DNA from 3 places in the Streptomyces sp. NPDC060064 genome. Region 3 is predicted to be linked to each of the others. Evidence: riboswitches for the same ligand, from Rfam matches in the RefSeq annotation. Region 3 holds a riboswitch; each other region holds the start of a gene.
The links. A riboswitch is a leader RNA that binds a small molecule or an ion and turns the genes downstream of it on or off. The one in region 3 is predicted to bind thiamine pyrophosphate.
Positions count from the first base shown of each region.

Region 1: another riboswitch for thiamine pyrophosphate. It lies ahead of ACFWDI_RS19175 (thiamine ABC transporter substrate binding subunit); the one in region 3 lies ahead of thiO (glycine oxidase ThiO).
Region 2: another riboswitch for thiamine pyrophosphate. It lies ahead of thiC (phosphomethylpyrimidine synthase ThiC); the one in region 3 lies ahead of thiO (glycine oxidase ThiO).

Region 1 is NZ_JBHWWF010000015.1:38,658-48,216, forward strand. It holds gene ACFWDI_RS19155 (LOG family protein) at 1-1,114, shown strand, start outside; gene ACFWDI_RS19160 (hypothetical protein) at 1,199-2,155, shown strand; gene ACFWDI_RS19165 (ABC transporter ATP-binding protein) at 2,333-3,364, opposite strand; gene ACFWDI_RS19170 (ABC transporter permease) at 3,364-5,043, opposite strand; gene ACFWDI_RS19175 (thiamine ABC transporter substrate binding subunit) at 5,019-6,116, opposite strand; TPP riboswitch at 6,200-6,327, opposite strand; gene rlmN (23S rRNA (adenine(2503)-C(2))-methyltransferase RlmN) at 6,358-7,464, opposite strand; gene ACFWDI_RS19185 (DUF6233 domain-containing protein) at 7,727-8,068, shown strand; gene ACFWDI_RS19190 (hypothetical protein) at 8,095-8,307, shown strand; gene ACFWDI_RS19195 (RidA family protein) at 8,356-8,703, opposite strand; gene ACFWDI_RS19200 (serine/threonine-protein kinase) at 8,963-9,559, shown strand, end outside.
Region 2 is NZ_JBHWWF010000011.1:37,449-47,007, forward strand. It holds gene ACFWDI_RS15245 (YibE/F family protein) at 1-1,142, opposite strand, end outside; TPP riboswitch at 1,214-1,358, shown strand; gene thiC (phosphomethylpyrimidine synthase ThiC) at 1,351-3,117, shown strand; gene ACFWDI_RS15255 (hypothetical protein) at 3,145-3,969, opposite strand; gene ACFWDI_RS15260 (metallophosphoesterase) at 4,118-5,374, opposite strand; gene ACFWDI_RS15265 (LacI family DNA-binding transcriptional regulator) at 5,550-6,662, opposite strand; gene hisC (histidinol-phosphate transaminase) at 7,020-8,099, shown strand; gene ACFWDI_RS15275 (cyclophilin-like fold protein) at 8,096-8,470, opposite strand; gene ACFWDI_RS15280 (cytochrome ubiquinol oxidase subunit I) at 8,659-9,559, shown strand, end outside.
Region 3 is NZ_JBHWWF010000066.1:9,380-18,938, forward strand. It holds gene ACFWDI_RS39000 (phytoene desaturase family protein) at 1-1,148, shown strand, start outside; gene ACFWDI_RS39005 (hypothetical protein) at 1,164-2,015, opposite strand; gene metF (methylenetetrahydrofolate reductase [NAD(P)H]) at 2,067-2,984, opposite strand; gene thiE (thiamine phosphate synthase) at 3,100-3,750, opposite strand; gene ACFWDI_RS39020 (Rv2175c family DNA-binding protein) at 3,837-4,202, opposite strand; gene ACFWDI_RS39025 (NAD(P)/FAD-dependent oxidoreductase) at 4,246-5,484, opposite strand; gene ACFWDI_RS39030 (hypothetical protein) at 5,513-5,854, opposite strand; TPP riboswitch at 5,906-6,018, shown strand; gene thiO (glycine oxidase ThiO) at 6,016-7,173, shown strand; gene thiS (sulfur carrier protein ThiS) at 7,170-7,394, shown strand; gene ACFWDI_RS39045 (thiazole synthase) at 7,401-8,195, shown strand; gene pknB (Stk1 family PASTA domain-containing Ser/Thr kinase) at 8,431-9,559, shown strand, end outside.

The DNA of each region.
Region 1 (9,559 bases), on a different contig from region 3:
ACCTGGACACCGGCACCGCAGCGACCGGGAGATCGAGTCCCTCGACGAGTTCGACGACGTCGTCACCCGCGGCTCCCTCGCCGGACACCGCGTCCAGTCCGTCGACCTCGGCGACCGCACCTTCGCCCTGCTCTCCGCAGACACCACCGGCGCCATATTCCTGGGCTGTCCCATGCAGCCCGACGCCGCCGCAAAGGTCCGCGCCGACGGCGCGCTCGTCTTCCCGCCCGTTCCCGACCTGCCCTTCGACCCGTACCGCGGGCTCCTCTACTCCCCCGACGAGCTGTTCGAAGGCCTCACCGCCGGCGGATACGACGCCACCCCCGACGCCCTCGCCTACGCCTGGTTCCAGGAGACGAAGGCCGACGGCGACATCTTCGCCTCGATGCTCCGCTCGATCCACGACGACGCGATCTCCGACGCTCTCGACGAACTCCTCGTCGGCGCCCGCGTCGTAGGCGTGATGGGCGGCCATGCGATGGCCCGCGGCACGGACGCGTACGCCGGTGCCGCCCGCCTCGGCCAGTCCCTCGCCCGCGACGGGTTCACCGTCGCGACCGGCGGCGGCCCCGGCGCCATGGAGGCCGCGAACCTCGGCGCGTACGCCGCGCCGCACCCCGACGAGATGCTCGCCGAGGCGCTCGAACTCCTCGCCAAGGCCCCCTCGTTCACCCCGTCGATCTCCGACTGGGCCGCCGCCGCCTTCGAGGTGCGCGACCGCTGGCCCGGCGGCGGCGACTCCGTCGGCATCCCGACGTGGTTCTACGGCCACGAGCCGCCGAACGCCTTCGCCGGCCACATCGCCAAGTACTTCGCCAACGCCACCCGCGAAGACGGCCTCCTTGCCCGCTCCAACGCGGGCGTGATCTTCCTGCCCGGCGCCGCCGGCACGGTCCAGGAGATCTTCGACAACGCGACCCCGAACTACTACGAGTCCCGCGGCGAACCGACCCCGATGGTCCTCGTCAACCGCGAGCACTGGACGGAGCGGCTGCCCACCTGGCCGCTGCTCCAGTCGCTGGCGGCGGGCCGCTCGATGGAGTCCCGTATCGCGCTCGTGGACTCGGTCGACGAGGCCCCGGCGGCGCTGAAGCTGCTGACCGGCGACAAGTAGTCCGCAAGAAGCAACTTCAGAGGCCGAAGACACGTCTGGCATTCCAGCGGGAGTTGGACTGACCTCATGTGAACGGAGCCCCTGGTGCTGATCGGCCTACTGACCGCTGTCGCGGCCTCGATCTGTTACGGCACGGGGTCGGTGCTGCAAGCCGTGGGCTCACGCAAGTCCGCCCGGCGCGAGGCGGCCGCGGCCGGAGTCACCCAGCACGGCGGACCGAGCCTCTCCTCGACCGCCAAGGCCGCGATGACCTGGGAGTTCATCGTCGGCACGATCCTGGACTTCATCGGGTTCGGCCTCGGCGCACTCGCCGCGCGCCTGCTCCCGCTCTTCCTCTCCCAGACCGTCATCAGCGCCAATCTGGTGATCACGGCGGTGCTGAGCGTCAAACTGCTGGGCATCCGGCTGAACCGCGCCGAGTGGACCTCCATCGCCGTCGTCTGCTCCGCACTCGTGCTGCTGGCCACGGCGGCGGGCCCGGAGGGCAGCGGCCACACCCCGATCGCCACCCACTGGTGGCTGCTGGCGATCTCGCTGCTGCTGATGGCCGGCGGCACCGTTGTCGTACGCCTCCTGGGCGCACGCGCCGCGATCCTGGCGGGTCTGCTGTCGGGCCTCGGCTTCGGCGCGCTGGGCGTCGGCGTGCGCGTGCTGAACGGCATCGACCCCTTCGACCTGGGCGCGCTGCTCTCGGATCCTGCGCTGTACGCGATTCTGGTGGCCGGTATCGGCGGCATGTATCTGCACACCGTCGCGCTGCAGATCGGTTCGGTGAACGGCGCCACCGCGGCGCTGGTGGTCGGCGAGACCGTGCTGCCGGGCATGATCGGCGTGCTGTGGCTGGGCGACTCCTCGCGCGCCGGCTTCGCCTGGATGGCGATCCTCGGTTTCGTACTGGCGGTGGCGGGCGCGGTCGCGGTGGCCTGGTTCGGCGCGCCGGAGGCGCACGGCACGGCGCCGGAACCGGAGTCGGGCTCGGAGTCGGGCTCGGAGTCGGGGTCGCAGGAGCCACGTCCTGAGGAGCTCACCCCCGCCCGTTAGGGGCGCCGTCCACCGCATCGCCGCGCTGTTCGGCCGAGGGCCAGGCGCCCGATCCCGACGCCACGACGGTCGACACGAACGTCGTGGGCGGTCCGGAAGCGATGCTCAGGGACCAGCGGGCGGGCACGGTCCGGGCGAGCGGCAAGGCCGGCAGCGTTCAGGGCAGCGGCGACCGAGTCAGCCGGCCGGGGCCAGCACCACCACGTCCTCGGCGGCGAAGACGACTCCCACGGTCGCGCCCTCCTCCGGCGCATCCCGCAAGGAGCACTCCGCCTCCAGCGGCGGCCCGTCGTCGGGTCGCAGCTGTACGGCGACGTGGCTGCCCCGGAACGTACGCGCCTCCACCGTGCAGCGCAGCCCCTCTGCCGGCGGGACAAGCCGGACGCCCGCCGGTCGCACCAGCACCTGACGGGCGCCCTGCGGCGCGTCCTCCGGCACCGGCACCTTGCCCCACGGGGTGTCCGCGGCCGCGCCGCTCACCGTCGCCGCGACGACGTTGTCGAAGCCGAGGAAGCGCGCGACAAACTCGGACGCGGGCCGCTGCCAGACTTCGAGCGGCGTGCCCGCCTGGGCGATCCTGCCGTCCCGCATGACGACGACACGGTCGGCGAGCGCGAAGGCCTCGCCCTGGTCATGAGTGACGGCGAGCACCGTCGTACCCAACCGCCCGAACAGCCCGCGCAGTTCGACGACCAGCCGCTCCCGCAGCCCTCGGTCCAGCTGGCCGAGCGGCTCGTCCAGCATCAGCAGCCGGGGCTGCGGCGCCAGCGCCCTGGCCAGCGCCACCCGCTGCTGCTCGCCGCCGGACAGCGAGGCCACGGCCCGCCGCTGCGCCGCCGGCAGCCCCACCAGCTCCAGCAACTCGCCGACGCGGCGGGCCTGTTCGTCCCGTCCTGTGCCGTGCATCCGCAGCCCGAAGGCGACATTGCCGCCGACGTCGCGCTGCGGGAAGAGCTGATGGTCCTGGAACATCAGGCCCACCCCGCGCCGGTGCACCGGAACGCCGGCCTGGTCCGCGCCGGACAGCAACACCCGCCCGCCGTCGGCTGCTTGCAGTCCGGCGACGATCCTCAGCAGCGTGGACTTTCCACTGCCGCTCGGCCCCAGCACACAGACGATCTCGTGCTCGGCGACCTCCAGATCCACCGCATCGAGCGCCGCGCGCGCCCCGAACCGTACGGTCACGTCCTCCAGTCGCAGCAAAGTCATCAGAACTCCCCGGACGATCGGTCGGTACGGATTCGTTCGAGCACCAGCAGCGCCACCGCACACACCACCATCAGGATGGTGCTCAGCGCCATCGCCTGCCCGTAGTTGAGCTCGCCGGGCCGGCCGAGGAGCCGCGCCACGGCCACCGGCAGCGTCGGATTGTCGGGCCTGGCGATGAAGACCGTCGCGCCGAACTCGCCGAGCGAGATGGCGAAGGCGAATCCTGCGGCGATGAGCAGCGCCCGCCGCACCAGCGGCAGATCGACCTCCCGCCACACCCGCAGCGGCGAGGCGCCCAGCACCGCCGCCGCCTCGCGCAGCCGCCCGTCCACCGCTCGCAGGACCGGCAGCATCATCCGTACGACGAAGGGGACGCCGACCAGGGCCTGCGCGAGCGGCACCAGAATCCAGGACGCCCGCAGATCAAGTGGCGGCTTGTCGAGGGTGATGAGGAAGCCGAAGCCGACGGTCACGGCGGAGACGCCGAGCGGCAGCATGAGCAGCGCGTCGAAGCCGCGCAGCAGCCGACCGGCCTTCCGGGTCAGCGCCGCCGCCGCGAGACCGCCGACGACCAGCGCGATGGCGGTCGCGACCAGGGCGTACCGCAGGGAGTTCCACACCGCGTCGATCGGCGGTACGAGGAAGGCTCCTCCGCTCGCGTCCATCGCGGTCAGCGCGCGGTAGTAGTCGAAGCCGTAGCCGCCGGGCCCGTCGAGGGAACGCTCGACCAGCACCGCGAGCGGCGCCAGGACCAGCAGCAGAATCGTGGTCAGCACCCCGCCGAGCAGCGCCCACTGTCCGGGGCCGCGTGGTCGCCGCGCGGTCCGTGCCGGGTCCACCAGTTTCAGCGCGGTCTCCCGCCGCCGTACCGTCCACGCGTGTACGGCGAGGACCGCGCCCACCGCGGCGAACTGCACCAGCGTCAGTACGGCTGCCGTGGACAGATCCAGCAGCTGAGCAGTTTGTCGATAAATCTCCACCTCGACCGTGGAGAACGTCGGTCCGCCGAGGATCTGTACGACACCGAAGGAGGTGAAGGTGAAGAGGAAGACCATCAGCGCGGCGGCGGCCACGGCGGGACCGAGGGCCGGCAGCGTCACCCTCCGCCAGGCCGCGAACCGCCCGGCGCCCAGTACCCGGGCGGCCTCCTCCTGGCGCGGGTCGAGCTGCGACCACAGACCGCCCACGGTCCGTACGACCACCGCGTAGTTGAAGAAGACGTGCGCGAGCAGAATCGCCCACACCGTCGTGTCCAGCCGTACGCTCCACAACTCGTCGAGCAGCCCGCCGCGCCCGAGCAGCGCCAGGAACGCCGTCCCGACGACGACGGTCGGCAGCACGAACGGAACGGTGACCACCGCCCGTAGCAGTCGCTTTCCGGGAAAGTCGAAACGGGCGAAGACATACGCGCCGGGCAGGGCTATCAGCAGTGTGAGCGCTGTGGAGGCGAGCGCCTGCCACGTGGTGAACCACAGCACCCGCAGGATGTCGGGGCGGCTCAGCACCTCACCGATCCGCCCGAACTGCCAGACCCCGTCGATCTCGAGGCCCCGGCCGACGATCGCGACGACCGGATAGGCGAAGAAGACCGCGAAGAACACGGCGGGCCCGGCCATCAGCCCGAGCCGCGCCGCACTCCCGCGGACGGACTTCGTTACTTCAGTACGAGCGAGGACCATGACTGGACCCACTGCTCACGGTTCTTGGCAATCGTGTCGGGAGCGACGGTCTGGGGCTTGACGGCCACCGCGCCGAACTTGGTGAACACCTCGGGCAGCTTCGCGTCCTTGATCACCGGGTTGACGAACATGTTCAGCGGCATGTCCTCCTGGAACTTCTTGGAGACCAGGAAGTCCAGCAGGGCCTTGCCGCCCGCCTCGTTCTTCGCGCCCTTGAGCAGGCCCGCGAACTCGGTCTGGCGGAAGCAGGTTCCGGTCGCGACCCCGGTGGGCGCCTCGGTCGGCTGCGGCTTGGAGAAGAGCACCTCGGCCGGCGGACTGGAGGCGTACGAGACCACGAGCGGCCGGTCGGCCTTGGCCTTCTTACCGCCCGCGGAGCCGGAGAACTCCTCGTTGTACGCCTGCTCCCAGCCGTCGACGACCTTGACGCCGTTCTCCTTCAGCTTCTTCCAGTAGTCCTGCCAGCCGTCCTCGCCGTACTTGCCGACCGAGCCGAGGAGGAAGCCGAGGCCGGGCGAGGAAGTCGCGACGTTCTCCGTCACCAGGAGGTTCTTGTACGCGGGCTTGGCCAGGTCGTCGAAGGACTGCGGCGGCGCCAGCTTCTTGTCGGCGAAGTACTTCTTGTCATAGTTGACGCAGATGTCGCCGGTGTCGACGGGCGTGACCCGGTGCTTGTCCTTGTCCAGCTGCGCCTCGTCGTTCACCTGGCTCAGGCCCTTTGCCTCGTACGGCGTGAACAGGCCGTTGTCGAGAGCACGCGAGAGCAGGGTGTTGTCGACGCCGAAGAAGACGTCGCCCTGCGGGGAGCCCTTGGTGAGGATCTCCTTGTTGAGGGCCGCGCCCGCGTCGCCGCTCTTGAGCACCTTGACCGTGTAGCCGGTCTCCTTGGTGAACTCCTTCAGCACGGAGGCGGAGGCGACGAACGAGTCGTGGCTGACGAGCGTCACGGTCTTCGGCTTCGAGCCGCCGTCCGAGGCCGACGAGTCCTTCGACTCGCCGCCGCAGGCCGCGAGCGTGGTGACACCGAGCGCCGCGGCCAGCGCGGTGACCGTGATCTTCTTGGTGGTGCTCACTGAAATTCCTCCTGGAGTTGACCAGGAAGAGACGCGGCCCTGCCCGGCTCCCTCGAAAGGAATCCGGGCAGGGCGCAACAGCTTGTGAGTAATGTCCGAACTTCCTACCCAGAATGACCTGGGCAAGGTTCAGAGGGTCTGCGACCACTGGGCTTGATTTACCAAGCCCGCGTCGCACTCTCAGCGCTGTGGCGCTCCCCTGTCGGAATATGTAGATGTTTCAAGCCAGGTTACACGGGCGCTAACGCTCCGAAGCGGCCAGCTGTCCGCACGCTCCGTCGATCTCCTGGCCACGGGTGTCCCGGACGGTGACCGGCACCCCGTGCGCCGCGATGGCCTCCACAAAGGCCTTCTCGTCCTCGGGCCGCGAAGCCGTCCACTTCGATCCCGGTGTCGGGTTGAGCGGGATCAGATTGACATGGACCCGCTTGCCCTTGAGCAGTCGGCCCAGCAGGTCGCCCCGCCACGCCTGGTCGTTGATATCGCGGATGAGCGCGTACTCGATGGAGATCCGGCGGCCCGACTTCTCGGCGTACTCCCAGGCGGCGTCCAGCACCTCCCGGACCTTCCAGCGCGTATTGACCGGGACCAGGGTGTCGCGCAGCTCGTCGTCCGGCGCGTGCAGCGAGACGGCGAGACGGCACTTGAAGCCCTCGTCGGCGAAGCGATGCATCGCGGGCACCAGGCCGACGGTGGAGACGGTGATCCCGCGCTGCGAAAGACCGAGGCCGTCCGGCTCGGGGTCGGTGAGCCGGCGGATGGAGCCGACGACCCGCTTGTAGTTGGCGAGCGGCTCCCCCATCCCCATGAAGACGATGTTGGACAGCCGCGCCGGTCCGCCCGGCACCTCGCCGTCGCGCAGGGCGCGCATGCCGTCGACGATCTGGTGCACGATCTCGGCGGTCGACAGATTCCGGTCGAGACCGGCCTGACCGGTCGCGCAGAAGGGGCAGTTCATCCCGCAGCCGGCCTGCGACGAGATGCACATCGTCACCCGGTCCGGGTAGCGCATCAGCACGGACTCGACGAGCGTGCCGTCGTGCAGCCGCCACAGGGTCTTGCGGGTGGTGTCGTCGTCGCACGAGATATGCCGTACGACGGACATCAGGTCGGGCAGCAGCTCCGAGGCGAGCTTCTCGCGCGCGGCGGCGGGGATGTCGGTCCACTGGGCCGGGTCGTGGGCGTACCGCGCGAAGTAGTGCTGCGAGAGCTGCTTGGCGCGGAACGGCTTCTCGCCGATCGCGGCGACGGCGTCCTTGCGCTCGGCGGGCGTGAGGTCGGCGAGATGCCGCGGGGGCTTCTTGGCTCCGCGGGGCGCGACGAAAGTGAGTTCTCCGGGCTTGGGCATGGTTCATCCAGTGTCGCAGACGGAATCTCGTGACCTGCGGCCGTTGACGCCCGGGGTGGGCATTGACGGTCGTTGTCGGTCACTGCCGGGCACCCTCGGACGGCCCACAGACGGCCCAGCCCGGAGCGCGTTCTGGCTGGCCAGCACGTTAATGGGGAGCGCGAGCGATACCGCTGGGGTCGCCGGCGAGGGCATGGCGAACCTCTCCCCCGCTGCGGCCTCTCTGCCGAATCGAGCTCCCCGGGGGCCTAGACTCGAACACGTGTCCGAAGAAGTGCCTCGCCTGGAGCGCCTGCGCAGCGTCCGCCAGTGGCTCGTATGGCAGCTGCGCCGCACTGACGAATCCATCGCGGAGCTGGAGCGCCAGGAGGCAGCCGCCGCGCGTACGGCGCGCACAATGCCGCCGCCCGAGCCGGAGTGGAAGCTGTCGATGCTGCGAGCAGGCGGCAAACCCAGCCCGGACGCGGTCCACACGAGCGACTGCCGCATGGCCGGCGAACCCACGAAGCAGCTGACCCGGGAGCAGGCGCTCCGCGCGCTTGCAGAAGACGGCATCACGGCGTGCCCGTACTGCCGACCTGACACGGACCTAGGTGTGCTGTGAACCGCGAACCGTCTCGGCCCGGAGGCATGAGCAGTGCGCCGATCGTTGTGCACCGGGCGGCCGGGAACGGCGGTCGGCGGGTGACCATCCGCGGCCAGATCGCGGGCCTCGCCCACAGCGACGCCGACCTGGTCGAGTTCCTGCGCCGCGCGGGCCTGCCCGACGCCTGGGATGCGCTGGACGATCCGCGATGGGTGGAGTGGCAGGGCGGCCGACCACACGAGTACAACGCCGACTGACCATGAAGCGGACCCTCAACCGTGAAGGCGCCTGGCCTGCACGGCCGTTTACCGTCCCGCCGGGGTGACTGCAGCAACGCCGTCGATCTCGACGAGCACGCCATCGCGCACGAGCTGCGTGACGACCGTGGTCCGGGCGGGCAGCGGAGAGCAGTCCGCGAAGAACTCCCCGTACACGCGGTTGAAGGCGGCGAAGTGCCTACGGTCACTGAGATAGCAGGTGCACTTGACGATCAGGTCCTTGCTGCTGCCGGCTGCGACGAAGACCGCGACCAGGTTGAGCAGAACCTGCCGAACCTGGGCATCGAAGTCGGTCGGTATCTCGTGCGTAACGGGGTCGAGTGGCCCCTGTCCGGAGGTGAAGATCAGATCACCGGTCCTGATGGCCTGGGACAACGGAGGCTCGGTGCCATCGGAGAAGCGTACGAATGGGGCGTTCTCGGTGTGGATGCTCCTGTGAAGAGAGAGCGCCGGGTGGCGGCAAAGCCCAGCAAGCCCCTCCTGCTCCGTGGCGGTCCGCACGTAGTCCCACCTGCGTGGCCTTCGCCGATGTCGCGACGAGAGGCTGATGCCAAGACGCACGCGGCATCGCTGCGTCCGGCCGCCGAACTTCCGCCCCGCTCCTGCCTCTACGCTTGAGGCCGCCGATTGATGGATGACGAACAGCGATGGAACGGAGCGTGCGGTGACGACGGGGGACGCGAATGGCGGAGAGCTGATAGGGAAGGTCCTCGGGGGGCGTTACCGGGTGACCTCCATAGTCGGACGCGGCGGCATGGGAGTGGTCGCCCGGGCGGTGGACGAACTCCTGAACCGAGAGGTCGCCGTCAAGGTCCTGCGAGCCTTCACCGACGCCTCCGCAGCCGAACTGGCCGACCTGCGGACCCGGATGCAGCGGGAGGCGCAGGCCGCCGCGCGCATCCGGCACAGCGGCGTGGTCACCGTGCACGACGTGACCGAGGAGCAGGGCCTGCCCGTCATCGTCATGGAACTCGTCGACGGGCCCTCGCTCGACGACGTGCTGATGGAGCGCGGCACACTGGAGCCGCACGAGGCTGCGGCGATCGGCGCCAAGCTGATGGACGCGCTCGGCGCCGCGCACCGGGCCGGCGTACTGCATCGGGACGTCAAGCCCGCGAACGTGCTGCTGGAGGACGGCGGGAGGGTCGTGCTCACCGATTTCGGCATCGCCAGCATGGAAGCCTCCGGCGACGACGCCATGGCCAAGCTGACCCGCAGCGGTCAACTCGTC
Region 2 (9,559 bases), on a different contig from region 3:
TCACTGTTGGCCACCGTGCCCACACTGCTCTGCGCGATCGAGAAGAGCAGCAGCAGCGGCAACGCCGCGCCCGCGTAAGCGAGTACGAGCGTGTTCACGACCGACGCGATATGGTCCCGGCCGATCCGGATGGCCGCCCGGTAGAGACCGCGCGCCCCCATACCCGGATCCGCCTGGTGCAGCTCCCAGACCGCCGAGGTCTGGGTCACTGTCACATCGTCGAGCACACCGAGCGAACCGATGATGACGCTGGCCAGCAGCAGTCCGCTCAAGTCGATGTTCGGAAACAGGCCATGGATCAGGCCGGTGCTGTCGTCGGTGTTGCCGGTCAGGCTCGCCCAGCCGATGAAGAGCGAACCGAGCAGTCCGATCAGCAGCAGCGAGATCAGCGTGCCGAGGACCGCGACCGACGTACGTGCGGTGAGTCCGTGGCACAGATAGAGAGCGATCAGCATGATGGCGCTCGCCCCGATCACCGCGACGATCAGAGGATTTGAGCCCTGCAGGATCGCCGGCAGGATGAACAGGGTCAGCACGGCGAACGAGGCGGCGAGCGCGATCAGCGCCATCACACCGCGCATCCGTCCCACCAGCACCACCACGAGCGCGAAGATGCCGGCCAGCAGCACCATCGGGAACTTCCGGTCCACATCGGTCACGGAGTACTGAAGATCGCGGGGCGCATCGGGCGCGTACGCCACCACCACACCCTGGCCCTTGCTCAACTGACGTGGAGCGTCCGGCTGGACAATCTCGGTGAAGGTACGGCCTTTGTCCTTACCACTGGTGACCTCGATCGTCGCCTTCGCGCAGCTGCCCCGCTGGGAATTGACCGCCTCGCGCCCCTCGGGCGTGGAGGTGTCGCCGGTCGGCGGCACCTGCGCCGCATTCACGTCCTTGCAGTTGACCTCCTCGACCGTCACCACCTTGCCCTGCTCGGTCTGCCGGTCGAAGCCGACACCGCTGCGCTGATGGTCGGGAGCACCGCCCGGCCAGAGTACGAACAGCCCGACCAAAACCGCGGTGGAGAAGGGAATCAGCACCGCGGCGATGACCTTGCGCAGGTGCTTGGAGACGGGCGCGGCCGGCCCATGGCTGTGCGCATGGCTGTGTGCTTCGGGCTTCTGCTGCGAGGAGGTCACCGACCGATCATCGCAAGAACGGGAGGGGCCCACTGTTCAGCACGCCAGAAATGACGCTAGCGTGGTGGCACCTTTGCACACGCGGGAGCTCGGAGCACCGGGCTGAGAGGGCGCTGACCTTCGTACGAGTCGTGACGAACCGTACGGAAGCCGCTGCGTCGACCGCCGAACCTGTTACCGGGTAATGCCGGCGTAGGGAGTAGGTCTCATGACCGTTCAGGATGCACGCACGCCTGCCGCCGACCAGGCGGAGCGCAAGCCCGGCTGGCACAAGGGGTACGTCGAGGGTTCGCGCCCCGACCTCCGGGTGCCGGTCCGGCAAGTGCACCTCACCAATGGCAAGGACGTGACGCTGTACGACACGTCCGGCCCGTACACCGATCCCACCGTCGAGACCGACGTCCGCCGCGGCCTGCCGCCGCTGCGGGAGAACTGGATCATCGGCCGCGGCGACACCGAGGAGTATGCGGGCCGCCCGGTCCGCCCCGAGGACGACGGGATCAAGCACACCTCGCCGCGCGGGGGACTGCGCAACCTCGACGCCGTCTTCCCCGGCCGCCCGCGCCAGCCCCGCCGGGGCCGCGACGGCCAGGCGGTGACACAGCTCGCGTACGCCCGCCGCGGTGAGATCACCCCGGAGATGGAGTACGTCGCGATCCGCGAGAACGTCTCCGCCGAGGTCGTCCGTGAAGAGATCGCGGCGGGCCGGGCCGTCCTGCCCGCCAACGTCAACCACCCCGAGATCGAGCCGATGATCATCGGCAAGCGATTCCTGGTGAAGGTCAACGCCAACATCGGCAACTCCGCGGTCACCTCCTCCATCGAGGAGGAGGTGGACAAGATGACCTGGGCCACCAAGTGGGGCGCGGACACGGTCATGGACCTCTCCACCGGCCGCAACATCCACACCACCCGCGAGTGGGTGCTGCGCAACTCCCCGGTCCCGATCGGCACCGTGCCGCTCTACCAGGCGCTCGAGAAGGTCGACGGCAAGGCCGAGGAGCTGACCTGGGAGGTCTACAAGGACACGGTCATCGAGCAGGCCGAGCAGGGCGTCGACTACATGACCGTCCACGCGGGCGTGCTGCTGCGGTATGTGCCGCTCACCGCCCGCCGCAAGACCGGCATCGTTTCCCGCGGTGGTTCGATCATGGCGGCCTGGTGTCTGGCGCACCACAAGGAATCGTTCCTGTACGAGAACTTCGAGGAGCTCTGCGAGATCCTCGCCTCCTACGACGTGACGTACTCCCTCGGCGACGGACTGCGCCCCGGCTCGATCGCGGACGCCAATGACGAGGCGCAGTTCGCGGAGCTGCGTACGCTCGGCGAGCTCAACACCATCGCCAAGCGCCACAACGTGCAGACGATGATCGAGGGCCCGGGCCATGTCCCGATGCACAAGATCAAGGAGAACATCGACCTTCAGCAGGAGATCTGCGAGGAGGCCCCCTTCTACACGCTCGGCCCGCTGACGACGGACGTCGCGCCCGCGTACGACCACATCACCTCCGGTATCGGCGCCGCGATGATCGCCTGGTGGGGAACGGCGATGCTCTGCTACGTCACGCCCAAGGAGCACTTGGGCCTGCCGGACCGCGACGATGTGAAGACCGGTGTCATCACCTACAAGATCGCGGCGCATGCGGCGGACCTCGCGAAGGGCCACCCGGGAGCGCAGGAGTGGGACGACGCACTCTCCGACGCGCGCTTCGAGTTCCGGTGGGAGGACCAGTTCAATCTGGCCCTCGACCCGGACACGGCACGGGCGTTCCACGACGAGACGCTGCCGGCCGAGCCGGCGAAGACCGCGCACTTCTGCTCGATGTGCGGTCCGAAGTTCTGCTCGATGAAGATCTCCCAGGACATCCGGCGGCAGCACGGCAACTCGCAGGAGGAGATCGAGGCGGGCATGGACGAGAAGTCCAAGGAGTTCGCCGCGGCCGGCAACCGGGTCTATCTGCCGATCGCCGAGTGAACTCCCGGCCACGGGCGCCGGCCGGGGTCACTCCGGCTGGTGCTCGGGGCCGCCGAAGTCCGGACTGGTGAAGTCCGGACTGGTGAAGGTGGGTCTCTGGCCCGTCGTCGAGCCCTCGCTCGGGCTGGAGTAGTCCGGGCCGCTGTAGCCGACCTTCGGAATACGGCTCACATGGCGCGGCGGGTCCGCGGACGACGGGTCGGCGCTGGGATCGGCCAGCGCTGCCCGCAGAAACGGCAGCAGGCCGCGTTCCAGCACCGCATGACGCCAGGCCTCCCTGGCACGGGCCACCTCGTCCGGCTCGCCCGCCGACTCTTCGGCCGGGACCTGGGTCGCGCCGTTGCGCAGAGCGGTGAGCAGCAGCGCGACCGCGGCGACCAGGATTCCGGCCGCCGTGACCGCGCCGAAGAACCACCCGGCGGTGAGCAGGCTGTCCGCGAAGGACGGCGTGGGGCTGAGCATCTTCAGGATGTAGCCGACCAGCAGAAAGATCGCCGCAGCCGTTCCCGCGAGCACCGGCGCCAGTACGGCGATGACGGCGGCGAATCCGGCGCCGCTCTCGTCTGCCTCGCCCGCGGCCGGGGCCAGCACGGAATTGTGCACGGACGCGGCCGCCGTGGGCGCGCGCAGATCCTCGCGGACCTTCACATAGTGCTCGTACTCGGCTGCGGCCGCTGTGGTGATGAGCGCTGTCGCGTTCAGGGCCATCGTGCGGAGTTGCTCGGCGTTCAGGCGCTGCCCCACGGCAGCGAGATCCGGACGGTCATGGGCGTTGCGCAGCGCGTCGTCGAGGATTCGCTCGTACTCGGCACGATCCTCGGTCAGCAGGTGCGGAGCGCTGTTCATGTGCATCCCCCGATGCTCCGTAGGGCCGGATTGCCCGCATTGACCGGGCGGTTGGGCAGAAACGGAGGAGAGCCTGCTACGGATAAGCCGATGGTAGAGCGGTTACGGCACGGGGTGACAGGGGGTTTCCGTAAATCCCCTGTCGAGGGTTGGCTCAGTCATGCAGCGGGAGTTCGACCACAAGCAGCTTTCCGGCCATGGTCACCCCGCCGTCCATGGCGATCGCGAGCCCGTCGGCGTACACATGCGGGCCTTCGACAACCGGACGCGCGCCGTCCTCACCGTCCTCGGTGCCCACCTCGCCGAGCAGATACGGAATGGGGCTGTGGCCGTGCACAACGCGTCGGCCGCCGTAGACGGAGAGCAGTTCGCGTACGGCCTGCGGGCCGCCGTCGTCGCGGAAGGCGAAGCGCTTGGTGAACTTGCGGAACAGGTCCCAGCACTCGTCGGCGTCATTGCGGGTCAGGGTCTCGCGGACGGTGTCGTTGACCGCTTCGATCGAGTCGCCGTACTCGAGATAGGCCGTGGTGTCGGAGTGCATCAGCAGATGCTCGTCCTCCAGCTCGATGGCGTCGAGGCGCGCCATCCACTGCAGATGGACGTCCTGCAGACGGTCCATATCGGTCTTCTGGCCGCCGTTGAGCAGCCAGGCGGCCTGGAAAGTGGCGGTGCCGGCCCCGGAGTTGACGGGGGTGTCGCCGAATCGCTTGGCCCCGAGCAGCAGCAGTTCGTGGTTGCCCATCAGGGCCTTGCAGTAGCCGCCGGCGGCCGCGGCCTCGGCGGAGAGCCGCATCACGAGGTCGATGACGCCGATGCCGTCGGGGCCCCGGTCGGTGAAGTCGCCGAGGAACCAGAGCCGGGCGTTGCCCGCGGCCCACTGGCCGTCCGCGTCGATGAGGCCCTGTTCGGTGAGGGCCGCGTGGAGTTCGTCGAGATATCCGTGGACGTCGCCGACGACGTAGAGCGGGCCGAGCCCGTCGGCCGCGGGCGTCTCGGACGGGTTGATCTGCACCTGGACGGTGTCGCCGGGGCCGCTGCGGCTGATCACCGGGAGGTCGCGCGCGGTGGGGGTGTAGCCGTCCGGAGTCTCGCTCTCCGGGACGGCGTTGCCGGGATGGCCGGACTCCGTGGACTGCTGCACTTGAGACCGCTGTGGCTGAGGCTGTGGTTGCGGTGCCTGCGGCTGCGGTGCGTGCTGCTGTGGCGCCTCGGACTGTGGTTCCTGCGGCTGCGGCACCGCGGACTGCGGTGCGTGCTGCTGCGGCGCCGCGGATGGCACTTCCTGCTGCTGCTGCGGTGCAGCGGACTGTGGTTCCTGTGACTGCACGGGAACCTGCGCATACGGCGGTACACGGAAATCGCGCAACGTCGCCGTCCGCACCACGGGTCCTTGACCGGCCCCCTGAGTCATCGACCCCTCCACCACCGTCGCGCCGCCGTTCACCTCTCGGCCCAGCCTGGTCGGGGTGGTCCGCGGTGTCGTGCGCCCATCATAGGAATGAGCTCCGCGCTGTGTGACGCACCAGGGGTGGTGAATCCGTTTCACACCCCTGGTGCGCCGACTGTTTCGTACCGATTAGGAAGGTCTAGTCCGGAGAAGGGGATCGCGGGGCGCTCACAGTCGTTCGCTGAGGGCGGCGCTGTGATGACGTCCGTACGATCAGTTCGGTCGGTATTACCTGCCCGACCGGCCGGTCCTCGTCGACTCCTTCGATGGCGTCGATGAGGAGCTGGACGACCGCCGTGCCGATCCGGCGCGGTTTGAGCGAGAGCGTGGTGATGGGCGGTTCGGTGGTGGCGTACACGGTCGACTCGCTGCAGCAGACGAGCAGCAGATCGTCGGGGACGCGCAGGCCGTACCGCCGGGCGGCGGCGAGGAGATCGGTGCCGTTGGGGTCGAAGAGCCCGTAGACGGCGTCGGGCCGGTCGGGGCGGGCGAGCAGCCGGTCGGCAGCGACGGCTCCGGCGCACGGGTCGTGGGCCGGATAGGACTCGTAGACCGGGTCCTGGCGGACGCGCTCGCACCAGCTGAGGTACGCGGTGGTGGACAGTCGTGTGTAGGTGTCGGTGGTGGTGCCGGTGAGCAGGCCGATACGGCGGGCGCCGGCGGCGGCGAGATGGTCGAGCAGATCGAGTACGGCGGCTTCGTGGTCGTTGTCGACCCAGGCGGTGACCGGGAGCGTGCCGGCCGGACGTCCGTCGGAGACGACGGGAAGGCCCTGGCGGACAAGTTCGGTGACGACCGGGTCGTGGTCGGACGGATCGATGACGACGGTGCCGTCGAGGGCGACGTTCGACCAGACGTCATGGCGTGAGGTGGCGGGCAGGATGACGAGGGCGTAGCCGCGGGCGAGCGCGGCGGAGGTCGCGGCTCTCGCCATTTCGGCGAAGTACGCGAACTCGGTGAAGGTGAAAGGTTCATCCCCGTACGTCGTCACCGTCAGGCCGATAAGGCCCGACTTTCCGGTACGGAGCGTGCGGGCCGCGGCGGACGGGCGATAGCCCAGCCGGTCGGCGACCTCGCGGACATGTCGGCGGGTGGCGTCCGGGAGCCGGCCCTTGCCGTTGAGTGCGTCGGAGACTGTCGTGATGGAGACACCGGCGGCGGCGGCCACATCTCGGATGCCCGCCCGACTCTGCCGGCTGCCCCGGCGTGATGTCTCCGTCCGGCTCACCTGGTGCTTCCCTGCTGCTGTCATGGCGAGCCGATAGTAGGGCTCGCGCAGGCGGTTGAGCCGGTCGCATATTCACTCGTTGACAGGCACGTTTCTGCATGGCTGTTCATCATCAATCACCTTGGAAATCAAGGCAGTTGGGTGGTGCGCCCACGGCGTCTCGCGCGTCCAGCCACAGGGGCCTGTCGAATGGTTGATGTTTCGAAGAGGTCTCAACTCACCACTACGGGGGATGCGCGCCACGGAGTGAGCTACCGGCGCGCGCGATATGAGAGGAGCGCCCCCCTTTTTCCTGGGCCCCCATTCGCAGCGGACGCGAATCCTCATAAGGTGAGCAGTATTGGAGTACTGCTGTGTACAGATGGTCGAGGAGGACCCGCGGTGAGCGAGACGAGCCCCAAGCTGCGCGCCGAGCTGGACGGCATCCCCACGTACAAGCCCGGCAAGCCGGCTGCTTCGGGCGGCGCGGTCGCGTACAAGCTGTCGTCCAATGAGAACCCGTATCCGCCGTTGACCGGTGTGGTGGAGAGCGCGATCGCCGCTGCCCACAGCTTCAACCGTTATCCGGACATGGCCTGCACAGGCCTGATGAACGAGCTCGCGGACCGTTTCGGGGTGCCCGTGACGCATCTGGCCACCGGCACCGGCTCGGTCGGCGTCGCCCAGTCGTTGCTGCAGTCCACCTCGGGCCCCGGCGACGAGGTCATCTTTGCCTGGCGGTCCTTCGAGGCGTACCCGATCATCACGCAGATCAGCGGGGCCAAGCCGGTGCAGGTGCCGCTGACCGCGGGCGATGTGCATGATCTGGACGCGATGGCCGATGCGATCACCGACCGAACCCGGCTGATCTTCGTCTGCAACCCCAACAACCCGACCGGCACGGTGGTGCGCCGGGCCGAGCTGGAGCGCTTCCTCGACCGGGTGCCATCCGACGTCCTGGTGGTGCTGGACGAGGCGTACATCGAGTTCGTCCGCGATGTCGACGTCCCGAACGGCATCGAGATCTACCGCGACCGCCCCAATGTGGCGGTGCTGCGTACGTTCTCCAAGGCGTACGGACTTGCCGGGCTGCGGGTCGGCTTTGCGATCGCCCATGAGCCGGTGGCCGCAGCGCTGCGCAAGACCGCGGTCCCCTTCGGTGTCTCGCAGCTCGCGCAGGACGCGGCGGTAGCCTCGCTGCGCGCCGAGGACGAACTGCTCGGCCGGGTCGGCTCGCTGGTCTCCGAGCGCGTACGGGTGCACGAGAGCCTGGTCAAGCAGGGCTGGACGGTGCCGGAGACCCAGGCGAACTTCGTCTGGCTGCGGCTCGGCGAGCGTACGCTCGACTTCGCGGCGGCGTGCGAGAAGGCCGGTGTCATGGTCAGGCCCTTCGCGGGTGAGGGCGTGCGGGTCACCATTGGTGAGACCGAGGCCAACGACCTCTTCCTGCACGTCACCGAGGCGTTCCGCAAGGAGTTCTAGGCCTCGACCCTCTCCACGCGGATCGGGTCGCCGGCGCGGACCGTCGCCAGCAGGCGGGGATCGCCGTCGATCCGGCCGAGGACATTGCACGGGCCTGCGAGCCGACATTCGTCGCCGCGTGAGATCGGTGTGGGGCCGTAGGGCAGCGCGAGTGCGTCGCCCTCGGTCCAGAAAGCGACCGTGCCCGGTTCCACCACCTGCCGGGCGGCTGCCTCCAGGGCGGGGGAGATGGTCGTGTCGAAGTAGACCTCTTCGCCCCAGGTGTGGGCGGTGGAGGCGAGTGGCAGAGCCCCCATGAGCGCCGTGCTCGTGGGGGTTTCTTCGATGGTCGCGGTCAGGTGCCCGGCGGGCCAGGAGATCCGTATCTGCATTCGCCGGATTCAACAAGATGTTGAAGGGCTTGGGAAGAGGTACCCCCGGTCGAAGGTGCGAATCTCGTATGAGCCATAATGCTTGTGAATGTGAACGCGTTCACAAGCGCGCCTCGTTTCTCCCGTCCTCGGCGGGATTAAAGGGGCAGACTGCCGCAGTGACCACGGCGATGTAAGGAGAAGACGACGTGGACCTAGCTCTGGCGCCGGAGACCTTGGCGCGATGGCAGTTCGGCATCACCACCGTCTACCACTTCCTGTTCGTCCCTCTGACGATCTCACTCGCCGCGCTCACCGCCGGCCTGCAGACCGCCTGGGTGCGCACCGAGAAGGAGAAGTACCTCAGGGCCACCAAGTTCTGGGGCAAGCTCTTCCTGATCAACATCGCCATGGGTGTGGTCACCGGCCTCGTCCAGGAGTTCCAGTTCGGCATGAACTGGTCCGACTACTCGCGCTTCGTCGGTGACGTCTTCGGTGCCCCGCTCGCCTTCGAGGCGCTGTTCGCGTTCTTCTTCGAGTCCACCTTCATCGGGCTGTGGATCTTCGGCTGGGACAAGCTGCCGAAGAAGATCCATCTGGCCTGCATCTGGATGGTCTCGATCGGCACCGTCCTCTCGGCGTACTTCATCCTGGCGGCCAACTCCTGGATGCAGCACCCGGTCGGCTACCGGATCAACAAGGAGCGGGGCCGGGCAGAGCTCACCGACTTCTGGCACGTACTCACACAGAACACCGCGCTCACCCAGTTCTTCCACACCATTACGGCCGCCTTCCTCGTCGGCGGCGCCTTCATGGTCGGCATCGCTGCCTTCCACCTGGCGCGCAAGAAGCACATTCCGGTGATGCGCACCTCGCTGCGGCTCGGGCTGGTCACCGTCGTCATCGCCGGACTGCTCACCGCTGTCAGCGGTGACCTGCTCGGCAAGGTCATGTTCAAGCAGCAGCCGATGAAGATGGCCGCAGCCGAAGCGCTGTGGGACGGCGAGGCGCCCGCGCCCTTCTCGGTGTTCGCGTACGGCGACGTCGAAAAGGGCCACAACACGGTCGCGATAGAGATCCCGGGACTGCTGTCCTTCCTGGCCAACGACG
Region 3 (9,559 bases):
CCGCGCTGGGCGCGGGAGCGGGCGAGCGGTGGGGCACCTTCCTGGGCCGGGCCCGGGACGCCTGGGACCGTTCCCGGCGGCCGCTGCTCGAAGAGCCCCTGTGGACCGACTGGCAGGTGCTCGGCCGCGATCCGTATCCGGCGCCGCGGCAGCGCAAATTGCTGCGCAGCCGACAGGCGTCCACGGTCTCCGAGGTCGGCGCCTGGGAGCTGGCCGACCCGCGGCTGGCCGCGCTGCTCGAGGGATACGCCCTCTCGTACGGCCTGGATCCCCGGCATGCCCCGGCGGGTGCCGCCCTGCTGCCGTACATGGAACAGACCTTCGGCAGTTGGTATGTCGAGGGCGGGATGCGGGAGCTGGCCCGCGCGGTCTACGAGCGGTGTCTGGCCCGGAAGGTGGAGTTCGCCTTCGGGACCGAGGTGGCCCGCATCGTCGAGAAGGACGGGCGGGCGGCGGGAGTCGAGCTCGTCGGCGGCACGGTCGCCGGGGCCGACCATGTGGTGGCGGGCATCGAGGCCGCTGATCTGGTGACGCATGAGCTCTGGCAGGACGGAGACGTACGGCCCCAAGGGGGCGCCGGCGGTTCACAGTTGCCGGGCAGGTTCACCGTGCTGCTGGCGCTGCGCGGGGCGCGGCCCGCGTCGGCCGTCCACCGGAGTGTGGTCCACGCGCCCGACACCGGCGCGGAGGCTGCGGCCGTCTTCGGTGGCCGGACGGCCGAGCGGCCCACCGTCACCGTGCTGCGCCCGGACGATCCGCGTACCCGCCCGGACGAGGAGCACGAGGCGGTGACTCTCGCCGCGACCGTCGCGGCGCAGGGCGGCCCGGTCGACTGGACGGACGCGGCGCTGCGCGAACGGTACGCCGAGGTGCTCATCGACGCCGCGGGCGCGGCCGTGCCGGAGATACGCGAGCGCCTGCTGTGGCACGAGATCCGTACGCCCGCGGAGGCGGGTGCGCTGTCCGCGCCCGCGCTCGCCGGGGACGGCGGGCGGTATCTGCACCCGGCGAACAGCACCCGGCTGCCCGGTCTGTATCTGGCGGGCGGCCGGGCGCACCCGGGCGGCGGACTGGCGCATGCCGGGATGTCGGGGGCGCTGGTGGCCGGCCTGATCGTGGAGGGGGCGGACTTCCGCGGCTCTCAGTGAGCCGCCGCCGGCGCGTCAGTAGCGGTACTGCTGCTCGTTGTACCCGGGGTCGTAGCCGTACGGAGAGGGCTGCTCCTGCGGCATCGGCGGCGCCTGCTGCTCGCCCTCCCGCTGCTGCGGGACCCACACCCCGCCGGCCGGCGTCTCGCTGTACGGCTGCTGGGCGTACGGGTCGGCGTACTGCTGCTGGCCGCCGTAACTGTCGTAGCTCTCGTACGCGTTGTACTGCTGGCCGCCGACATAGGGGTCGGAGTACGCGGCGTACGCCTGCTGCCCCGTCCCGTAGTCGTACTGCCCGGCGTATATGTCCTGGCCCGTCGGCTGCTGATCGTAACCGGAGCCGGTCGGCTGCTGACCGTAGCCGGAGTAGGTGTCGTAACCCGTGCCGTACGTGGTGTAGTTCTGGTCCTGCTGCTCCGCCGCATAGGCGGCCTCGCTGTACACGCCGTACTGGCCGGTGTCGTCCGGCAGCGGCTGCGGCTCGTAGACCGCCTCGGGCTCAGGTTCCGCGGGAACAGGCTCATAGGCGAGGTCGGAGACCTCCAGCGTCGGCTCGCGCGAGGCGGCCGTGTCCTGATTGCCGCCGGACCTGCGCCGACGGCTCGCTCCCGGGCTGCCGCCGAGCGCCCAGCCGGTGGAGAAGCCCTTGCGGAAGGAGAGCGTGACATACGTCTGGCCGACGGCGAAGGCGATCGCGCCGAGCGCGATCACCACGACGGAGGGCATCAGTACGCCGAGGACCACGCACAGGAAGCCGGCGAAGGCGAGCAGCCGCCAGCGCAGCCGCGCCTTGTACTGCAGCAGCACCTCACCGAGCAGCCACAGCGCGACGATGCCGAACGCGATATAGAGGACCGTCCAGCCCATGCCCGCCCCTCTCCTGCGGCCGCCGCTCCGGGTCGGAGTGGGTACGACCGATCACGACTGCTCGTGCAGTCCGAGATTCTCGTAGATCTCGAGCGTCGCCGTGGAGTTGTTGAGTGTAATGAAGTGCAGACCGGGGACACCCTCGGAGAGCAACCCGGCGCAGAACTCCGTCGCGAACTCGATGCCAATGGAGCGTACAGCGGCAGGATCGTCCTTGACGGAGAGGACCCTCTCTTTGAGCTCGGGCGGGAACGCGGCGTTGCTGAGCTGCGCGAACCGTTCGAGCTGCTTGACGCTGGTGACCGGCATGATCTCCGGGATGATCGGGGTCGCGCAGCCCGCGGCCTCGACCCGGTCACGCAGCCGCAGATAGTCCTCGGGCTGGAAGAACATCTGCGTGATCGCGTAGTCGGCGCCGGCCCGGCACTTGTCGACGAAGTGCTGGATGTCGGTGTCCCAGTCCTCCGAGCGCGGGTGCATCTCGGGGAAGGCCGCGACGCCGACGCAGAAGTCCCCGGACTCCTTGATCAGCTGTACGAGCTCGGCGGCGTACCGCACACCGTCGGGGTGCTTGACCCACTCGCCCATCGGGTCGCCGGGCGGGTCGCCACGGACGGCGAGGATGTTGCGGATCCCGGCATCGGCGTACTGCCCGATCATGTTGCGCAGCTCGGCCACGGAGTGGTTCACCGCGGTGAGGTGCGCGACCGGGGTGAGCGTGGTGTCGGCGGCGATCTGCTGGGTGGCCTTGACCGTGCCGGCGCGCGTGGAGCCGCCGGCGCCGTAGGTCACCGAGACGAAGTTGGGGGCCACCGCTTCGACCCTGCGCAGCGCGTTCCAGAGGTTCCGCTCGCCCTTCTCGGTCTTGGGCGCCCAGAACTCGAAGGAGTACGAAGTTTTGCCGGTTGCAAGCAGCTCACGCACGGTTCGTGCGTGATCCGTCCTGGTCGAAGCTGTACCGAGGGCCATACCCGCAGGTTAACCACGCCTCGCCGGTCACCCAACCGAATGAGGGAAATATGCCGGATTTGTCGGCCTACTGTCCACCCCTCGGACAGTTACCCGATCCGCTCCCCCGCGCGCGCTACCCCACACGCTCCCGCACGCGCTTCGCCAGCGCCGCTGTCGCCGCGGCCGGGTCGTCGGCCTCGGTGATGGCCCGTACGACGACGATCCTGCGCGCGCCCGCGTCCAGCACCTCGTCCAGATTGCCGGCGTCGATCCCGCCGATCGCGAACCAGGGCCGGTCGGTCTCCAGCGCGGCTGTGTACCGCACCAGGCCCAGTCCCGGGGCATAGCGTCCGGGCTTGGTCGGGGTGGGCCAGCAGGGGCCCGTGCAGAAGTAGTCCACGCCGGGCTCGGCGGTGGCCGTGTCCACCTCGGACTCGGCGTGCGTCGAGCGGCCTGTGAGCACCTCGTCACCGAGGATCGCGCGGGCGGCCGGGACCGGCAGATCGCCCTGTCCCAGATGCAGCACGTCGGCGCCGATGGCGTGCGCCACATCCGCCCGGTCGTTCACGGCGAGCAGTCTGCCGTGTCTGCGGCAGGCGTCGGCGAAGAGCTGGAGGTGATCCAGTTCCTCACCGGCCTCCATGCCCTTGTCCCGCAGCTGCACGATGTCGACCCCGGAGGCGAGCACGGCGTCGAGGAACTCCGCGAGGTCGCCCTGCTTCTTCCGGGCGTCCGTGCACAGATACAGCCGGGCGTCGGACAGCAGCGCACGAGCCGTGGACATGGTGGTTCCCCCCGGTGGGTCGGCGGTGCACGGGCAGGGCGGCACAGCCCCCGGCCCGCACACCGCGTGTTGTTGTTGTCAGGACGTCAGACGGCGAGCGCCTGGGCCCGGCGCTTCACCTCCGTGCCGCGATTCTCGCTGAGCGCCTGCGCGGGCGTGCCCGGCAGGCTCGGGTCGGCGGTGAAGAGCCATTCCAGCATCTCTTCGTCGGTGAAGCCGTCGTCCCTCAGGAGCGTCAGGGTCCCTGCGAGCCCCTTGACCACCTTGTCGCCGTCGATGAAGGCGGCAGGCACCTGAAGCGCCCGGTTCTCACCACGGCGTACGGCGATCAGCTGGCCTTCCTTGACCAGCTGCCGTACGCGTGTCACCTCGACATCGAGCATTTCCGCGATGTCAGGAAGGTGGAGCCAGGCAGGGACGAGAGCATCGATCTTTGCGTCAATCTCGGTCACAGGACAAGCGTGCCATCCCGGACTGACAGTCGGTAGCCGGACCCTAGTCGGCCGCCGCCTTCAGAGGGACGGAGGGGTCGGCGGCGCGCGCCGGATCCAGCCGGTTTCCGGACAGGATGAGCTTGCGTCCTTGCGCCAGATCACGGGCTCTGCCGACGGCGAGAAGCGCGACCAGAGAGCCGTCCCGCAGCCAGAGCACCGACCAGGTCGCGCCTGCCGGATCGCCGCGCCACACCATCGTGTCGGCGGCCTCATGATGGCCCGCGTACTGCACAAAGCGCCCGAACTGCTCGGACCAGAAGTACGGCACCGGGTCATAGACCTCCGGTGGCTCCTGTCCCGGCGCGCCGCCGATGACGTTGGCGGCGACCGTACGCGGCCCCTGCAGAGCGTTGTCCCAGTGGTGCACGAGCAGCCGCTCGCCGTAACGGCCGGACGGGAAGGAGGCGCAGTCCCCGACGGCGTACACATCGGGCAGCGAGGTGCGCAGATACGCGTCCGCGGTGATTGCGCCGTCCGGGCCCAGCTCGATACCGGAGCCGGCGAGCCAGGCGGTGGCGGGCCGGGCGCCGATGCCGACGACCACGGCGCCCGCCGGAAGCTGCCGGCCGTCGGCCAGGATCACCGCGCCGGGCTCGATGTCCGCCACGCGCGCGTGGGTGAGCAGTTCGACGCCGTACTCCGCGTACCAATCGGCCATCGGGCCGGCGACCTCGGCGGGCAGGGCTCCGGCCAGCGGGCGCCCGGCGGCCTCGACGACAGTGACCGTGCAGCCCGCCTCACGGGCGGCCGTCGCGAACTCCGCGCCGATCCAGCCCGCGCCGACGACCACTATGTCGTGCTGCTGCGTGAGAACGGGGCGCAGCCGCGCGGCGTCGTCGAGGGTACGCAGCAGATGGACGCCGGGTACGCCCACGGCGCCGGGCAGGGTGATCGGTTCCGCACCGCTGGCGATGACCAGGACGTCGTAGGGGACCGGACCTGCCGCGGTGTCCAGCTCATGGGCCCCGGCGCGCACTCCGGTCACCTCGCAGCCCAGCCGCAGCTCGATGCCGAGTGCCTCGAAGTCGACGTCGAAGGCCGAGCCCTCCGCCTTGCCGAGCAGGATCGCCTTGGAGAGCGGGGGTCTGTCGTACGGCTGATGGGGCTCGGCGCCGATCAGGGTGATCGGGCCGGTGAAACCCTGCTCGCGCAGTGCCACCGCGGTCTGCACTCCGGCCATTCCCGCGCCGACGACGACCACGCGCCGCTGCGTCTGTGCTGTCTGCTGCTGCTCGCTCACCCGACAACCTTACGCATCTGACGGACCGTCAGGAAGGTAGCTGTTCGACGACGCTCGTCCCGCTGCCCTCCTGGGACTCCCATTCCCAGCTCTCCTCCAGCCGCAGCCGCCCGTCCTCGAGCTCGACGACGGTGGAGAGACAGTGCCCCGAGGACGTCCCGCCGTCGGCCTTCAGCTGTACATAACGGAAGTCGAGCCGGTCGCCCTCCCTGGTGCCCACAAGGTGGCCGCGGAGCACATCGCCGCCCTCGTACTCGGCCCAGATCCTGCCTTCCTGCTCGTGGTACGTGAACCGGGTCCGGGTCCCCACCTGGCCCGGAGCCTGGTCTGCGACCGGGGAGAGCACGAGTCCGTCGAGCGACCTTGCCACAGTGGCTGCTCCCTTACTGCGAGTTGGGGCCTGGGGTTAGGGTGGCCACCGTAAGGCACTCGCGGGAGCCCGGACGCACCGGGCTGAGAGGGAGGCTGGACGGCCTCCGACCGTACGAACCTGATCCGGGTCATGCCGGCGAAGGGAGGGGCTGGACGCCCATGTCGCGTACCTCAGACGTCCTCGTTGTCGGGGGCGGAATCATCGGCCTGGTCACGGCCTGGCGTGCGGCGCAGCGAGGGCTGCGGGTCGCCGTCGCCGATCCGGCGCCCGGCGGCGGCGCTGCGCAGGTCGCGGCGGGCATGCTCGCCGCCGTCACCGAACTGCACTACGGCGAGCAGACGCTGCTCGGCCTCAATCTGGAATCCGCGCGGCGCTATCCCGCCTTCGTCGCCGAGCTGGAGGAGGCGAGCGGACAGTCCGTCGGCTATCGCGCCTGTGGCACGCTCGCGGTCGCGCTCGACGCCGACGACCGCGCGCACCTGCGTGAACTGCACGCCCTGCAGCGTCAGTCCGGCCTGGAGTCGGAGTGGCTGGCGGGGCGCGAATGCCGCCGCCTGGAGCCGATGCTCGCGCCCGGCGTGCGCGGTGGCCTTCGGGTGGACGGCGACCACCAGGTCGATCCGCGGCGGCTGGCAGCGGCGCTGGTGGCGGCCTGCGAGCGGGCCGGGGTGGTCTTCCACCGCGGCTGGGCGGAGCGGCTGTCGGTGGTACGGGACCGGGCGGCCGGAGCCGTACTGACGGACGGCCGTGAGCTCTCCGCGGACCAGGTGGTGCTGGCGTGCGGCAGTCTGAGCGGCAGGCTCGGCGGCGTACCGGAGGATGTACTGCCGCCGGTACGGCCGGTGAAGGGCCAGGTTCTGCGGCTGACCGTGCCGCGTGCGTACGCGCCGTTCCTCTCCCGGACCGTTAGGGCCGTGGTGCGCGGCAGTGACGTCTATCTGGTGCCGCGCGAGAACGGCGAGCTGGTCATCGGGGCGACCAGCGAGGAGCTCGGCTGGGACACCACGGTGACGGCGGGCGGGGTGTACGAGCTGCTGCGCGACGCGCACGAGCTGGTGCCCGGCATCACCGAGCTGCCGCTCACCGAGACCCGCGCCGGGCTGCGCCCCGGCTCTCCCGACAATGCGCCGCTGCTGGGCCCGACCGCTCTGCCGGGCCTGCATCTGGCCACCGGCCACCACCGCAACGGGGTGCTGCTCACACCCGTCACCGGCGATGTGATGGCCACGGTGCTGATCACCGGCGCACTGCCGGACGAGGCCCGCCCCTTCACTCCTCGCCGCTTCTCCCCCGTACCTCAGGAGCAGCCCGCATGAACGTCCCCGTGTCCGTCACCATCACCGTCTCCGTCAACGGCGAGGCGCGCGAGCTCGCCACAGGCACCACGCTGGACGCCCTGGTCACGTCCCTCACCGCCGCCCCGTCCGGAGTCGCCGCCGCAGTCAACGAGACGGTCGTCCCGCGCAGCCGATGGGCCGGCACGCGGCTCGGCGACGGCGACCGTGTCGAAGTCCTCACCGCAGTGCAGGGAGGCTGATCAGCCATGGCCGACGACCGTCTCACCATCGGCGGCACCGCCTTCAACTCCCGGCTGATCATGGGTACGGGCGGGGCACCCAGCCTCGACGTACTCGAACGGTCCCTCGTCGCGAGCGGCACGGAGCTGACCACCGTCGCGATGCGCCGCCTCGACCCGACCGTCCAGGGCTCCGTGCTGTCCGTGCTGGAGAAGCTGAACATCCGTGTGCTGCCCAATACGGCGGGCTGCTTCACGGCGGGCGAGGCCGTCCTGACCGCGCGGCTCGCCCGGGAGGCGCTCGGCACGGAGTGGATCAAGCTCGAGGTCGTCGCGGACGAACGCACACTGCTGCCCGACCCGATCGAGCTGCTGGACGCGGCCGAGATCCTGGTCGACGACGGCTTCACGGTGCTGCCGTACACCAACGACGACCCGGTGCTGGCCCGGAAGCTGGAGGATGTCGGCTGCGCGGCGATCATGCCGCTGGGCTCGCCGATCGGCTCCGGCCTCGGTATCCGGAATCCGCACAACTTCCAGCTGATCGTCGAGCACGCGCGCGTGCCGGTGATTCTGGACGCGGGCGCGGGCACGGCCTCCGACGCGGCGCTGGCGATGGAGCTGGGCTGCGCGGCGGTGATGCTGGCCTCGGCGGTGACCCGGGCGCAGGAGCCGGTGCTCATGGCGGAGGCGATGCGCCATGCGGTCGAGGGGGGCCGCCTCGCGCACCGGGCGGGCCGCATCCCGCGCCGCCACTTCGCGGAGGCGTCGTCCCCTCACGAGGGCCGCGCGGCCCTCGACCCGGAGCGACCCGCGTTCTGACCGCTGCGCGGGGCCGTTTCCCCACCCCGCCCCTTCCCGTAACCGGGGCTCCGCCGGACCCCGCTCCTCAAACGCCTGAGGGGCCGGAATCCGGTGATTGAGGACACGCCCGAAGGGCGTACCGGGGTCCGGCGGAGGCCCGGGAAGCCCGCGCTGTCACAGCTCGGCTGCAGTACGGCCCCGGTCCCGCCCCGGGGCGTCGGGGCTGTCCGTGGTGACTCGTAGACTCTCCCGCGTGGATACGACCCTCAAGGACCCCCTCGTCGGGCATGTGCTCGACGGCCGCTACCGCGTCGACGCGCGCATCGCCGTCGGCGGGATGGCCACGGTCTACCGGGCCGTCGACACCCGGCTCGACCGGGTGCTCGCGCTCAAGGTGATGCACCCCGCCCTCGCCGCCGACGCCTCTTTCGTGGAGCGCTTCATCCGCGAGGCCAAGTCCGTGGCGCACCTCGCCCACCCCAATGTGGTGGGGGTCTTCGACCAGGGCGCCGAGGGTGCGTATGTCTATCTCGCGATGGAGTACGTCGCGGGCTGCACGCTGCGCGACGTCCTGCGCGAGCGCGGGGCGCTCCAGCCGCGGGCCGCGCTCGACATCCTGGAGCCCGTGCTGGCCGCGCTCGGTGCCGCGCACCGGGCCGGTTTCGTGCACCGGGACATGAAGCCGGAGAACGTGCTGATAGGGGACGACGGCCGGGTCAAGGTCGCCGACTTCGGTCTGGTACGGGCCGTGGGCTCCGTCACCAGCACCACCGGCACGGTGCTCGGCACGGTCTCCTATCTCGCTCCCGAGCAGATCGAGTACGGCACCGCCGACACCCGCGCCGATGTGTACGCCTGCGGGGTCGTCCTCTACGAGATGCTCACCGGCGCCAAGCCGCACTCCGGTGACACCCCCGCCCAGGTCCTCTTCCAGCATCTGAACGACGACGTTCCGGCGCCCTCCGCCCTCGTCCCCGGGCTCGCTGTCGAGCTCGACGAGCTGGTGGCTGGCGCCACCGCCCGTAACCCCGAGGTCCGCCCGCACGACGCGGTGGCGCTGCTCGCGCAGGTCCGCGAGGCCCGTGCGCCGCTCGGTGACGAGCAGCTGGACCTGGTGCCGCCGCAGGCGCACACCGAGGCGCAGGACCAGTCCGGGGAGCAGCGCTCGGACGGGGTCCCCGCCTCCGAGGACCGTACGAGCGTGATCCCGCGTGTGCTCCCCCGCGAGGAGCCGGAGGAGCCGGAGGTCAACCGCACCACCCGGCTGGCGATGCCGCCCTCGGCGCCCCCGCAGCAGTCCCGTCGGCGCGCCGTCCCCAACCGCGGCGTCCTCGCGCTGGTGGTCGCGCTGTTCCTGATCCTCGGCGTGGGAACCGGCGTCT